2 regions of the Novosphingobium sp. EMRT-2 genome follow, and region 1 is predicted to be linked to the other one. Evidence: riboswitches for the same ligand, from Rfam matches in the RefSeq annotation. Region 1 holds a riboswitch; the other holds the start of a gene.
What was found. Region 1 has a riboswitch for cobalamin ahead of FA702_RS01380 (TonB-dependent receptor). Riboswitches for the same ligand answer to the same signal wherever they lie in the genome.
Positions count from the first base shown of each region.

Region 2: linked by a shared signal. The riboswitch ahead of FA702_RS20530 (hypothetical protein) and the one ahead of FA702_RS01380 (TonB-dependent receptor) in region 1 are both predicted to bind cobalamin.

Region 1 is NZ_CP039695.1:252,110-259,574, forward strand. Features, by position in the region: gene FA702_RS01360 (TonB-dependent receptor plug domain-containing protein) at 1-513, opposite strand, end outside; gene FA702_RS22655 (energy transducer TonB) at 594-1,067, opposite strand; gene FA702_RS01370 (PepSY domain-containing protein) at 1,651-2,331, shown strand; gene FA702_RS01375 (2Fe-2S iron-sulfur cluster-binding protein) at 2,357-3,439, shown strand; cobalamin riboswitch at 3,598-3,836, shown strand; gene FA702_RS01380 (TonB-dependent receptor) at 4,010-6,040, shown strand; gene FA702_RS01385 (HoxN/HupN/NixA family nickel/cobalt transporter) at 6,112-7,158, shown strand; gene FA702_RS01390 (hypothetical protein) at 7,151-7,465, shown strand, end outside.
Region 2 is NZ_CP039697.1:569,573-577,037, forward strand. Features, by position in the region: gene FA702_RS20510 (SDR family oxidoreductase) at 1-17, shown strand, start outside; gene FA702_RS20515 (flavin reductase family protein) at 24-530, opposite strand; gene FA702_RS20520 (cobyrinate a,c-diamide synthase) at 626-1,915, opposite strand; gene cobO (cob(I)yrinic acid a,c-diamide adenosyltransferase) at 1,912-2,514, opposite strand; gene FA702_RS20530 (hypothetical protein) at 2,511-3,083, opposite strand; cobalamin riboswitch at 3,328-3,529, opposite strand; cobalamin riboswitch at 3,588-3,779, shown strand; gene FA702_RS20535 (TonB-dependent siderophore receptor) at 3,987-5,939, shown strand; gene FA702_RS20540 (DUF1636 domain-containing protein) at 5,939-6,346, shown strand; gene cobT (nicotinate-nucleotide--dimethylbenzimidazole phosphoribosyltransferase) at 6,357-7,373, shown strand; gene FA702_RS20550 (histidine phosphatase family protein) at 7,370-7,465, shown strand, end outside.

The DNA.
Region 1 (7,465 bases):
ATCGATCTGCTGCTCCTCGGGGATGGCGCGGGTCTCGACATGGACGCGGCCGACAAGCCCGTCCGCTTCGAACTCGGCGGGAGCGTTGCGGATCACGGTGACCGAACCGATCAGGGCGTTGGGCAGGATGTCGAGGTTGAACTCGCGCTTCTCGCCGCCGCCCGGCAACTGGATGCCATCGACCTGCAGGCGCGAATATTCCTTGTCGAGGCCGCGCAGGCGCAAATCCTTGTCTTCGCCAGGACCGCCGCCGGTATAGACGCCGGGCAGCCGCTTGATGACGCCGTTGAGAATGAAGCCCGAAGGACGACGTTCGATGTCCTTGCGGGTGATCGTCGCGGTTGCCGAAGTGTCATTGGTGATGACGACACTGTTTTCGGAGGCACCGGCCATGCTGAGACTCGGAAGAAGGACGCTGTTGTCGAGTTCCTCCTGCGACACCTCACCCTTCTGGGGGCCTCCGTCCGTTTCAGCGGCAAGGGCGGGCTGGGCGAACAGTCCGATAAGGGCCACCCCGATCATCCATTGGGAACGAAGGGTGCGGAAGGCCGGGGCCTGAATCGGCTGCAAGGTCATTATATCGTCTTTCTTTTCTAGCTGGTGATGGTGAAGTCGACCGGCAGGGTGTAGCTGGTCTGGAATACGTCCCGGCTCCAGTCCGGGATCGGGAAGGGTTGTGCCCGCTCGAAGATCGAGCGGATTTGGCGGTCCAACTCCGGCGAACCGGTCGAACGGACAAGCTTGAGGCTGGCGATCCGGCCATCCGCCGTCAGGTTGAACAGCACCAGACCACGCCCCTGGATTCCGGCGTCGCGCAGTTCGCGCGGATAGCGCTTGTGCCGGCCGAGGTGGGCCATCAGTACGCCTGCATAGCGGCTCTGCTGCTGCTTGATTTCTACTCGATCGGGTGCGGGCGGCGCTTCTGCAACAGTCGGCTTGGGTGCGTCGTCCCGCATTGGCGGCCAAGCAGCAGGCGAAGCTGCTGCGACAGCCGCAGTCGGCGACACGTTGGGAGCGAGATTAATGGAAACCGGTGCAGGAACGTCCGCTATGGCCGCTGCCTTCATGTCCGGTGCCTGAACCGCCTTCCGCTCTGCCGCCTCAGCGGCGGCTGGCGCTGGCGGCGGAGCGGGCGGCGCAAGCTGGACGACTGTCAGGCGCTCGGATTTCTCGACACGAAGAGGACCAAGGCCTGGGCCGAACCCTGCGAACAAAGCTGCCATCGCCAACCCGTGAAGCAGGGAGGCTACAGCGAACGCAATTTTTCGATTCGCGCCGGGGTTATATTGCGATCTCTCACAGTCCAATGAAACCAGTTCGTTTCGGACTGGCCCTTCACTTCGAAATTGCGGTGAATCTACCTCTCTCGCTGTGAAGATATTGGATTCGCCTGTCTGCGGGGGAGCAGCGGGCAGCGGAAAACCCACGGTATTCCGCGTGCTTTTGCTTTGCCCTGATACCGCAAGTGTAGCCATCAATCCCCCCGGATGAACCGCGCAATATGGTAGATGCGAACGCTTCGCAATAACAATTGTATCCGACCGATCCTTGATTTCGGTCAACGATCTCGGCTAGGGCGGGTCATACTGAGAATGAATTGCAAACGGGGTGGCTATGGCGATGGGTTCCGCACGCGGGTGGCATAAGTGGGTGAGCATCGCGCTGCTCATTCCGATGTTCATCATCGGCGCGACGGCGATCTTCATTGCGCACGACAAGTCTCTGGGCACCCAGGACTTGAAACTCGCGCCTGCCATGGCGGGCAATGCCATGAACATGAAGATGCCCGAAGTCATCGTGCGCGACGTCGCTACGGTTGGGGATGCGACCTTCATCGCCAGCCAGGCGGGCCTGTTCAGGATGGTCGGCGGCTTCCCGGTTCGTGAGCCGGGCATACCCAAGGGCGAGTTCCGTTCGGTCAAGGCCGATGCTGCGGGTACGCTCTATGCCGCCGGCAAGTATGGCCTTTGGCAGAGGGCCGGGAGCGGCGCGTGGACACAGCTTCGCGAGGGCGACTTCCATGGTCTGGGGCTGATGCCCAATGGCATTGTCGCCTATCTCAAGGACCAGGGCACGCTGCTGAGTTCCGATGGTGGCAAGAGCTGGATCGAAGCTCCCGGATTCGCCAAGCTTGGGGTTCTCGCCGCCAGGGAGCCGGAAGCCTACACGCTGCAAAAGCTGGTCATGGACCTCCACACCGGCAAGTTCTTCTTCGGCAAGAGCGCCGAGTGGATATGGATCGACATTCTGGGCGCGACGCTCCTGATGCTCTGCCTTACCGGCGGCTGGATGTGGTGGCGCAGTCAAAAGCAGAAGGCTCAGCCAGTTTGACCGGTCCCGAATAGCAGGACACGCTATGCTCAGCCTGCTGCTCGCCCTTTGCGGACTGGCGCTTCTGGCGATCCTCTTCTGGCTGACCGACGCCGGTCGAAGGGCGCTGCGTCGCCGATGGGATGCATGGCGTCAGCGGCCGCACCTGTTCCGCGTGACCCGGCGGATCGATCATGACGAAACGCATTTCTCGCTCCATCTTACGCCGGTGGGAGGCAAGTGCCGTCCTTTCATTGCCGGACAATATCTGACCGTCCTCGGCCCCCTGCTTCCGGCGGGAAACCACGCCGAGCGCCGCTATTCGCTCGACCGCTGGGATGCCTCGCCCGGCGAGTACGGCCTGACGATCAAGAAGGAACCGATGGGCCGCGTCTCGGGCTGGCTGCACGAGACGATCCGTGAAGGTGACGAGTTGCAATGCCGTCTGCCGGAGGGTGATTTCGTCCTGCCGGAGATCGGCGATAACGCGCCTATCGTGTTGATAGCGGCCGGTGTCGGCATTACTCCGCTCAGGTCGATGATCCATGCCTTGCGCGCGCGGGCTAGTGGCCCCGTCACCTTGTTCTTCACGGCGCGAAGCTTGCCGGGCCTGATCTTTCACGAAGAGTTCGAAACGCTGGCACGGGAATGGACCTCCTTCCGATACCACGCCCGCCTGACGGGGCAGGACGACATGTGGGAAGGAAATACAGGCCGTTTCAGCGCAGCCGATCTTGTCACCGCCGACAATGGCCGTGCCCACTACCTGTTCTGTGCCTCGCACGCGATGATCGAGGATCTGTCACAGGGGCTGCGCGACAAGGGCGTCCCGCGCTCGCGCATCCACTACGAGTTGTTTGCTACCAGCGCGGGTCTGTGCGGCAATTTCACCATGACCGTAGGCGAGGCGGAAATCCCGGTCGAGGGCTATCCCAGCTTGCTCGCCGCCATGGAGACGCATGCCATTCCGGCAGTGTCCGACTGCCGGGCCGGGCACTGCGGCCTCTGCCGCCGCCATCTTGCTTCCGGGAGCGTCGAACATGGGCCGGGCCTTGCCTGTTCGCTGCGCCCCGGCGAGTTCCTCCCCTGCATCGCTGTTCCAACAAGCGATATCAGAATCGCGGCCTGAGCGATGCGGCGCTCGAGCTCAGTACTGCGTCAGGATGGCGCGACTTGCGCAATCCTGACGATGCTCAAATCCCACGCTCCTTGCTGCACCGAGAAGCAAAGGCATTGGCATCCGCAACCGCATCGTCTAATCGGCCCGCTGAATGTTGGATATTTTCAGCATTCATTGATCGCGCCGGTGCCCTGACAAGGGGCTTAATCGGGAATGCGGTGCGGGAGCTTGCTCCCAAATCCGCGGCTGTCCCTGCAACTGTAAGCGGATAGCGCGATGCACATCGTCCCTTCGATGGAAAAGGGGCAGCCACTGGGCCGGACGCTAAATCCTGCGAGGCCTGGGAAGGCGTGCATCAAGCTGTGACCCGCGAGCCAGGAGACCTGCCGGCGTCTGGTCGCTCTTGCCCTGGTCCAGGGGATGGCCGCGGCACGGTGAACTCCGTCTGAGCGACGAACGAGCGGCTGGGGCCGCATCGGCAGACGTGCGTTGGCCGCCCATGGCGTCCGGCCGCCGCGCGTGCCGACCGTTCGCGAACGGCACGCCCCGGCCACGTCGCAAGACGCCGGGGGACTATGTGTGACCAAGACTTTCCTTTCCAGTTGCGCGCTCGTCGCGCTCATCCTGCCTGCCCTCGCGCATGCCGAAACGGCGGCAGAAACCGATGCCGCCGAAGCCGAACGATCGGGCAGCGAGATCGTGGTTTTCGGGCGCGGTGAAGCGAAGATCGGTACGGCTCATGCCGCCAGCGAAGGCAGCGTTGCCGGTTCCGATCTGCTGGTCCGTCCGCTCCTTCGCGTGGCCGAGCTCCTGGAAGCGGTTCCCGGCATGGTGGCGGCCCAGCATTCGGGGAGCGGCAAGGCGAACCAGTATTTCCTGCGCGGCTTCAACCTCGATCATGGGTCGGACTTCACGACCTATATCGACGGTGTGCAGATGAACTTCCGCACACACGGCCACGGTCATGGCTATCTCGATCTCAATGGCCTGATCCCGGAAATCGTGGCGCGGGAAGATTTTCGCAAAGGCCCCTACCGAGCCGATGGAGGCGATTTTGCCCTGGCCGGGGCAGCCTATATGTCCACCATCGACGAATACGAACGGCCCTGGGCATCGGCCGAGGCCGGTTCCTATGGCTGGCGCCGGGTTGCCGTCGGCGGAACATTTCGCGGTTTGGGACAGGGCGACCTAACCCTCGTCGGCCAGGCGAAGGTCTATGATGGTCCCTGGCAGGAGCCAGAACGCCTGCGTCATTACTCAGGCTTCGCCAAATACCGCATGCCGGTCGGCGCGGGCACCGTTGAGGCTACACTTCATGCCTATCGGGCGACATGGAGCCCGACCGAGCAGATTCCCGAGCGGGTCGTCGGCACGCCTCTGTGCCCGGACGTGTTCTGCTCTCCTGATCCATCCGCGCGTGGCGAAACCACACGGCTGATCGGGAACATCATGGTCGAACAGCCGAGTTGGCGCGCCAATGCCTATGCCCAGTTCTACGACTGGTCGATGTTCTCGAACCCAACTTATGCCGACGCCGATGGAACCAGCGCACAGATCCGGCAATTCGACCAGCGCTGGGTGTTCGGGCTGATGGCACAGAAGCGCTGGGAACCTGCACCCGGTCTGTCGCTGACGGTGGGCACCGAGAACCGGTATGACGCCATCGGCAATGTCGGCGTTGACCGCACCGCCGACCGCACGTTCCTGGCCTCGCTTGGTCACTATCGCGTCAAGGAACTGTCGTCCGCCCTTTATGGCGAGGCAACCTGGACGCCGATCCAAGGGCTGCGCCTGACGGGCGGCCTGCGCGGAGACTATTACCACCATTCTGTCGAGGCGCGCGATCCGGCTGCCATCTCGCTGGGGGAGGGGAGTGGCTCCGACGCGATCATCTCGCCAAAGGCTGCCTTGGCCTATCGGATCACGCCGCATTTCGAGGTCTACGCCAACTGGGGCAGGGGTTTCCATTCCAACGATGTTCGCGGTGCGGTGAATACGGCCAGTCCTGTCCCGGTGCTCGTCCGCGGCACCGGCAAGGAACTGGGCGCGCGCCTGCAATTCTCCGGCGTGAGCCTGACAGCGACATACTGGTGGCTGCATGTCGGCAGTGAACTGCGCTTTGTGGGTGATTCCAATGCCGTCGAACCGTCGGGGGCCAGTCGAAGGCGCGGCTATGAAATCGTTGCATTCTGGCGGCCGTTTCCATGGCTTGCGCTCGATGGCAACTTCACTGCCAGCCACGCGCGCTACGACAACGGCGATCATATTCCCAACGCGTTCGAAAACGCAGCGTCGGCCGGTGTTGCTCTGGTTCTCGATCCATGGGAGGCGAGCCTCCGGGTGCGTCATCTCGGCCCTTCACCCCTGGTCGAGGACAATAGCATCCGTGATTCCGGCAGCACGGTCTTCAATGCCCGCGCGGCATGGAAGGGCAAGCGGGTCGAGATTTACGGCGAGGTGCTGAATGTCCTCGGCAGCCGGGACAAGGACATCGCCTACTACTACGAGTCCTACATTCCCGCCTTTGACGCAGGCGGTCCGGTTGAAGATCGGCTCAGCCGCGTCGTCGAGCCTCGCACCGTGAGATTGGGTGCCAAGTTCACATTCTGACAGCCATGCCAACAATGCCGCGCGGTGGATCATTCCTGCCGCGCGGCGTTTTCCTCGATCCGGGATCGATCATGACCGCTTCTGCCGAACCTTCACTATCCTTGTTGCGCCAACGCATCGTCATTCTGTTTTCGTCACTAATTCTCGCGAACATCGCCGTTTGGATATGGGCGTGGAGCCAATTTTACGCGCAGCCCCTGATGCTGGGCACTGCCTTGCTTGCCTGGGGGCTCGGGCTGCGTCACGCGGTCGATGCCGATCATATCGCGGCGATCGACAATGTGACCCGCAAGCTGATGCAAGATGGTCAGCGACCGGTTTTGGTCGGATTCTGGTTCGCTTTCGGTCATTCCGGGATCATTGCCATCGCGTCGATCACCATCGCGCTGACGACGAGCGCCTTGTCGGACGGCGGCGCATTCAGGGATCTCGGCGGAATGATCGCGACCGTGATCTCCGCGCTGTTTCTCTTCGCCATTGCCGGTATGAATCTCGTGATTCTGCGCTCGGTGTGGCGAACCTTTGCCCATGTCCGCACTGGGGGAAGCTATGCTGACGACGACCTTGATCTGCTTCTGAGCGGGCGTGGGCTGCTCTCAAGATTGTTCCGGCCCATGTTCCGGCTGGTGAACAGGAGCTGGCACATGGCACCGCTGGGCTTCCTGTTCGGATTGGGGTTCGATACCGCGACCGAAGTCGCCATTCTGGGCATGTCGGCTAGCCAGGCCGCCAATGGCTTGTCGATCGGCACGATTCTTGTCCTGCCCGCGCTGTTCGCGGCGGGCATGGCGCTGATCGATACACTGGACGGCGTGGTGATGCTCGGCGCCTATGAATGGGCCTTCGTCAAGCCGATCCGTAAGCTCTACTACAATATCACCATCACCCTGATTTCGGCGATCGTGGCCATCGTCATCGGCGGCATCGAGACGCTGGCGCTGATCGGCGAGAAGTTGGGCCTGACCGGATGGCCATGGAGTCTGGCGACCGAACTGGGCGAGAATTTCAACAGTCTGGGGTTCGCGATCATCGGCCTTTTCGTGCTGTGCTGGCTGGCCAGTTTCGCGATCTATCGATGGAAGCGATTTGACGAGATCGAGGTGTCCGCCGTTGCCTGATCGTCGCCATGGCAATCGCTGCGTCGTGATGAAGCATTGCGACGATTCCTGGGCCGTCTCGATCAATCTCGACGTCCGAATGCCGCTCGGGCTGCGGGTGCATCACGGCGAGCGCGACGCTGCCATTCGAATGTTTATGGTGCGTTCCGGCGGAACTTTCATCAAATCCAGCCAAAGCTGTGTCTTTGATGCAGGTTCGCGGCAGGCCGCAGAACAGCTCATCATGAGGCTGCGGGAAAGATTGTTCAGGATCGCGTGCAAGCCGATTAGCCAAGGGCAGGTCGAGCAAATACTTGGTATCACGTCC
Region 2 (7,465 bases), on a different replicon from region 1:
GCGCGGTTCTGGCCTGAGTTTGGTCAGCGCAGAGGATTGATCCGGCCGAGCGCACCGTTCGCCCAGCCAAGGATATCCTCGCCGCCGTTGTCGAACAGGTCATAGACCTCGCCCACCAGCAGGTCATGCGTTCCATAGGGCACGCGCTCGCGAATGGCGCAGAAGATGTTCGCGGGCGCCCCTTCGATGAACCAGACCGGGCCATGCTGACGCCAGTCGTCCTGCGCGAAGCGTTCCTCGCGCGCGGCCGCACCGGCGAACGGCGCCATGTGCGCGTCGTGCGCGTCATGCAGCAGGTTGATGCAGAAGCGCTCCGCGCGGATCATCGCGTCGTGGCTCGATCCCGACCGGTTGACGCAGATCGCCATCGCGCAGGGATCGAGGCACACCGGCATGATCGCGGACATGGCGAGGCCGACCGGCGTGTTCGTTGCGGGATCGAAGCTGGTGACGATGCCCACCGGCGCGGGCATGTGCCGCAGCACGCGCTTGAGCCGGCCGTCTATGGTCGTGGTCACGTTGGTTGCCATCGATTGCCTGCCTGCTCCCGGGATGCGAAACTGCGCCGGATTTATCGCATTGCGCCACGCGGGTTATATGCGATCTGCGCAGGAATCGTCCGTCTTCATGCGCCGAACAGGCTGGCGACAGCGGCGGGCGAGGAGGGGAAATAGAAATGCATGTAGCTGGCGTGCAGCGATCCCTGCCGGAACAGGGCCTCTCCGGTTCGTCCGTTTGGGTTCGTGGCGCGGGTAACAGGCGATAACGGGGTTTCCAGCCGGGAATAGTGGAACGTGTGGCCGCGCAGGCTCCCGGCGGGCAGCGCCATGTCCTGCAATCCCAGCGCGGCAAGGCTCGCCTGCATTGTCGCCCGGCCCGGCATCAGGCCCAGCATCGGGGCGTGCGCGCCTTTGCCGTCGTCCAGTGCCTCCAGGCAATAGAGCATGCCGCCGCATTCGGCGAGCACCGCCTTTCCCGCCGCATGGTGCGCGCGGATCGCATCGCGCATAGTGTGGTTGCCGGCCAGCCGGTCGAGGTGAAGTTCCTGGTATCCACCGGGCAGCCACAGCGCGTCGCATGGGGGCAGCGCCGTATCGGCGAGGGGCGAGAAGAACGCCAGCGTCGCGCCCATCGCGCGCAAGCAATCGAGGTTGGCGGGATAGAGGAAGCCGAACGCCGCATCCCGCGCGACGGCGATCCGCAGCCCGGCGAGATCGCGTTGCGCGGGGGATGGAGCGTCCTGTCTGGCAAAATCCACCAGCGCCGGCAGCCAGCAGGCTTCGTCGGGCAGCGCGGCCGCCGCCCGGTCGATGCGCCCGTCGAGATCGGCGATCTCGTCCGCCTGCACAAGGCCGAGATGGCGCTCGGGAAAGGCGATCCCGGCATCGCGGGGCAGGGCGCCCAGCCATTGCACGCCGCCGCGCAGGCTGTGGCCGAGCATGGCCGCATGACGTTCTCCCGCAACGCGGTTGGCCAGCCCCGCGATCACGCGCACGTCATCGCGGTAGGTGGCCAGCCCATGGACCAGCGCGCCGAAGCTCTGCGCCATGGCGCTGCCGTCCACCACCGCCAGCACGGGCAGGCCGAAGCGGGCGGCCAGATCGGCGGCGGACGGATCGCCGTCGAACAGGCCCATCACGCCTTCGACGAGGATGAGATCGGCCTCGCGCGCGGCATCGGCCAGCAGGCGGCGGCATCCGGCTTCGCCCACCATGAACAGGTCGAGCTGATAGACCGGCGCGCCGCTTGCCCGTTCGAGGATCATCGGATCGAGGAAGTCCGGGCCGCACTTGAACACGCGAACCCTGCGCCCGGCCTGGCGGTGGCGGCGGGCCAGCGCCGCCGTCACCAGTGTCTTGCCCTGTCCGGATGCCGGCGCGCTGACCAGCAGGGCCGGGCAACGCGCCGTCTTCACCGGTCGATCCCTTCCTGCGCGCGCACGCCGTCGCGGAAGGCGTGCTTCACGTCGCGGATCGCGCTGACGGTGTCGGCGGCGGCGATCAGCGCCTCGTCGGCGGCGCGGCCGGTGATGACGACGTGCTGCATCGCAGGCCGTGCTTCCAGCGCGGGCATGATCTCGTCGAGCGCGAGGTAGCGATACGTGACGAGGTAGGTCAGCTCGTCCAGCACGACCAGGCTGATCGCGGGATCGGCGAGCGCCGCCCTGGCCTTTTCCCAGCCGGCGCGCGCGGCGGCGATGTCGCGCTGGCGGTCCTGCGTTTCCCAGGTGAAGCCTTCGCCGCACTTTTCCCAGATCACGTCGGGATGGCGCGAGAAGAAGGCGCGCTCGCCCACGTTCTCGGCCCCCTTGATGAACTGGAACACGGCCGCCTTGCGACCGTATCCCAGCGTGCGCGCGACCATGCCGAAGGCGCTGGAGGACTTGCCCTTGCCGTTGCCGGTCAGCACCAGCAGCAGGCCCTTGTCGCGCGTGGCGGCGGCGATTTTGGCGTCGACCACCGCCTTGTGCCGGCGAGTGCGCTCGCGGTGCGCGCTGTCGTCGGTTCCGCTCACCGGCGCTCGCTTTCACGCAGTTCGGGCCGGATCAGGGACAGCAGCGAGAACGCGGCGGCGGCCAGGCCGCTCCAGCCCAGCGTGGCCCACAGCGTCGGCGGGAAATAGCGCCCGATGCGCGGCAGGAAGCCGGCGAGCGTGGGATCGGCGAAGCGGCCGCCGAGGAAGTAGAAGCCGCCGCTGGAAAGCAGTTCGGACGCGAAGGTGGCGCAGATCAGCAGCACGGCCATGATCGGCAGGGCGGCAAGGCTCGCACCCAGCCGGGTTTGCGCGTACCGTCCGGCCAGCCACATCACGCCATAGGCGGGCACCAGCATCCAGTAGGCGGGCGTGAAGCAGAAGCTCGACTGGCCGAACCAGCCGATCACTACCACGTCGATGGCATAGCCAAGCAGGAACAGCGCGCCGAACGCCGCCGCGCGGCGGACGAAGAAGCCCAGCACGAAGAAGCTGGCGAGGCTGGTATCGGGCAGGTGGATGACCTGGCTAAGCGAATGGCTGCGCGTGACGAGCATGACGAGTGCGAGAAGCCCGAAGACGGACAGTTCGAATCGGGTATTGCGGACCATGAGGGGTCTCCTGAACGGGTTGGATTTCGCGTTGTGGCCGCGCACGCGACCATCGGCTGCGGCGCGGGGGCCTTTGCGGTGCGCGGGCGGGCGCGGAACCGAAAGCTCGGGGCCGGGGCGCACGCCTGCTGCGGGTGTCGTGGATGTCAGACGCAGTTCATCACAGGCCCCCTTCGGCAACAAACGCACATATGTCGTCCGCCAAGGGAGAAGCCCTCGTCCGCCCGGTGCATCCCGCCCGCGCGAAGGAACGACGGTAGCGGGCCGGTTTCCTGACTTCCCGGATCATCGCGCCTGTCGCCGCCTTCTCAGGGCCGGAACCCCAATGGCGTGATGGCGATGCGCTCACCGGTCACAGTTGCGGGAGCAGTGCCGGATTCGGCGGATTTCCGCCGGCCGGACTTCCCGATTAAGCCCTTTCGGGCACCCGTTACGCTGCCGGTGATAAGCGAAGCGATGCGCCGCCGCAAGCATTCGCGCTTGCGGCATGGCCGGCGCGAAGCTATCCGCCGCTCTGCGACAGGTTCCCCGAAAGGGGATCAAAAGGGAACGGGGTGCGAAACCCCGGCTGCCCCTGCAACTGTAAGCGGCGAGCCGACCGGCCATCACGCCATTGGGACTTCACCGTCCTGAGAAGGCGGCCGGACCAGCATTGACCCGCGAGCCAGGAGACCTGCCTGACGCGGTCGTTCTTCGTTCGGGCAGGGTGCACCGGACGTTCGAGGTTCCCGCGTCAAAGGCGGGACGATCCCTCGCGCAACGACAGCCACTGCCTGCCGGGAAGACCGTGCGGGAAGCGTCGTCTCGTGCCCTCCGGCGATCTCGCCGGGGCGTCGCGCGGCGGGCGTTTTCCATGCGGTCCGAACGGCAGGTCATCGCCGTTCGTATCCAGGGAACCGCACCATGCGCCTGACCCGTTGTTCCGTTGTTTCCGTCCTCTCGCTCTCGCTGGGCCTTCCCGTGGCCGCCCATGCCGCCCCTTACCCCGACGATCCGGCGCCCGACGCGGCGCCTGACACCTCCATCGTCGTGACCGCGCTGCGCACGCCGGTCGCGCAGGATCGCGTCTCGTCCACCGTCACCGTGCTGGACGAGGCGGCCATCCGGCAGGTGCAGCCGCTGGCCGTGACCGATGTCCTGGTCCGCACGCCCGGCATCAGCCTTTCGCGCAACGGCGGCTATGGCACCGCCACCTCGCTGCGCATCCGCGGCGCGGACGCCGGCCAGTCGGTCATGGTGATCGACGGTGTGCGGCTGTCCGATCCGTCCGCCACGTCCGGCGGTTATGCCTTTTCCAACCTGTTCGTCGATGACATCGAACGCATCGAGATCCTGCGCGGCCCGCAATCGATCCTGTGGGGCAGCGACGCGATCGGCGGCGTCGTCAACGTGACCACGCGCCGCGCGGAAAAACCGCTGGAAGGCAGCCTGGCGGTGGAGGCGGGCACGCACAAGACGGTGAACGCGCAAGCCGGCGTCGGCGGCACGGGCACGCTGGTCGACTGGCGGCTGTCCGCCTCGACCTTCTCCACCGACGGCATTTCGGCCCGCAGCAATGGCACCGAGCCGGACGGATACCGCCGCACCTCGGCCAGTGGCACGGCCACGTTCAAGCTGACGCCCAACCTGTCGTTTGACCTGCGCGGCTACTGGGCCGACGCGCGCAACGATTTCGACGGCACCTCGGGCGACTCGCTCGTCTATGGCCTGACAAAGGAATGGTCGGGCTATGCCGGGCTCAATCTCGCGCTGCTCGACGGCCGCTTCACCAACCGGCTGGCGGCGATGCAGACCGAGACCGACCGCGAGAACTACGATCCCGCCCGCGCGATCCGCCCGCTGAACTTCGACGCGCACGGCCGCGTCCGCCGCTTCGAATACCAGGGGTCGTTCCGCTTTTCCGACGCGGTGCAGGCCGTGTTCGGCGCCGAACGCGAGGAACAGCGCATGACCACGGCCTCGCCCGGCAACAACACCGCGCCCTATGCGCTGGTGCCGCAGCGCGCTTCGACCGACAGCCTCTATGGCGAGTTGCGCGCGACGCCTCTCGCCGGGCTGACGCTCAACGGCGGCGTGCGCTACGATCACCAGTCGCGGTTCGGAGGGAACACGGTGTTCAGCGCCGGCGGCGTCTATACGCCCAACGCGGGCAAGACGGTGCTGCGCGCCAGCTATGACGAAGGGTTCAAGGCCCCGTCGCTCTACCAGCTGTTCAGCCTCTACGGTAACGCGGATCTCAAGCCCGAAAAGGCGAAGGGCTGGTCGGTCAGCTTCGAGCAGGCGCTGGGCAGCGTGCTGCGCGGCTCCGCGACATGGTTCGAGCGCGACACCGACAACCTGATCGACTTCGCCTATTGCCCCACCAGCGGCCCGCTGCCTGCATCCTGCTATGTGCCCGGCACGACCACAACGCGCTTCGGCTACTACGCCAACGTCCGCAAGGCGCACGCGCGGGGCATTGAGCTGAGCGGTGATGCCCGGATCGGCGTGCTGTTCGCGCAGGGCAACTACAGCTGGATTGCGGCGCAGGACCGGTCGCCCGGCGGCGCCGACTTCGGCCGCCAGCTTGCCCGCGTGCCGCGCCATCTCGCCAACGTCGAGGGTGGGATCGATCTTCCGCAGGGGGTGAAGGCCAGCGTGGCCGCGCGCTATGCCGGCGCGACGTTCGACCGCGCGGGCAGCCGCACGACCTTGCCCGATTACTGGCTGGTCGACCTGCGGGTGCAGTGGCTCGTGGCCGGCGGGCTGACGGTCCATGGTCGCATAGAGAACCTGGCCGACCGGCATTACGAGACGGCCAGCGGTTACGGCAGCCTGGGCCGGACGGTCTATATCGGCCTGCGGAGCCGGTTCTGATGCTGCGCGCGGTTGCAAACGGGCCGGCAGTGGTGGTCTGCTCCACCTGCCGCCTGTCCGCCGACCGGCGCGAGGACGAAGGCGGGCGGCGCGGTGGCGCGCTGCTCGCCGAGGCCTTGCGGCAGGTGCAGGCGCAGGAACCGGACCTTGCCGGCGTGGCGGTGCAGGAAATGGCCTGCCTGTTCGCCTGCCAGCGCCATTGCACGGTCCATATCCGCGCGCCGGGCCGGATCGGCTATGTGCTGGGCGGGTTCACGCCCGACGAGGCTTCGGCCCGCGCGATTCTGGGCTATGCCGCCCGCCACGCCGCAAGCGCGGAAGGCGTGGTGCCCTATGCCGAATGGCCGGAAGGCGTGAAGGGCCATTTCATCACCCGCACCCCGCCCGAAGGCTATGTCTGCCCATGATTGTCTGGCCATGATCCGCTTTGACGATCCGGCGGTGTTCGGGGCCGCGCTCGACGCCTTGCCGCAGCCCGACGATGCCGCGCTGGCCGCGGGGCGCGCGCGGCAGGCGGTGCTGACCAAGCCGGCGGGATCGCTGGGGCGGCTGGAGGAGATCGCGCTGTTCATGGCGGGCTGGCAGCGGCGCGAACGGCCGGCGCTCGACCGGGTGCGGGCAACGGTGTTTGCCGGCAACCACGGCGTCGCCGCACGCGGCGTCAGCGCCTTTCCCGTGGAGGTGACCGCACAGATGGTCGCGAATTTCCAGGCCGGCGGCGCAGCGATCAACGCGCTGGCGCGGGCGTGCGGCGCGGCGCTGTCCGTGGTCGCGCTCGATCTTGACCGCCCGACCGGCGACATCGCCAGCGCGGCGGCGATGAGCGAGGAGGAGTGCCTCGCCGCGCTCAACGCCGGGGCGCAAGGCGTGGCGGCGGACACCGATCTCCTGTTCGTGGGCGAAATGGGGATCGCCAACACCACGCCCGCCGCCGCGCTGTGCGCGCAAGCCTTCGGCGGCGCGGCGGCGGACTGGTGCGGGCACGGGAGCGGCATCGACGGCCCGGGCGTCGCGCGCAAGATCGCGGCGGTCGAAAGCGCGCTGGCGCTGCATGGCGCGCAGTGCGTTACCCCGTTCGAGACATTGCGCCGGCTTGGCGGGCGCGAGATCGCGGCCATGGCCGGCGCGATCCTTGCCGCCAGGTTGCTGCGCGTGCCGGTGCTGCTCGACGGGTACATCTGCTGCGCGGCGATTGCCCCGCTGGTCGCCACACAGCCCGCGTTTACCGACCATTGCCTTGCCGCGCATTGCTCGGCCGAACAGGCGCATGCGCGGTTGCTCGGGCACTTCGGGCTGGAGCCGTTGCTGCGGCTTGGCATGCGGCTGGGCGAGGGATCGGGCGCGGCGGTGGCGGTTCCGCTGGTGCGCGCTGCCCTTGCCGCCCACAACGGCATGGCGACTTTTGCCGAAGCAGCGGTGGCGCAGGCCCTATGAAAGCCGTGGCGCTGCACCTCCTGCGGCACGGTGCGCCGCTGCGGCCGGGCCTGTTGCTGGGTCGCACCGACGATGCGGCGCGCGATCCCGGC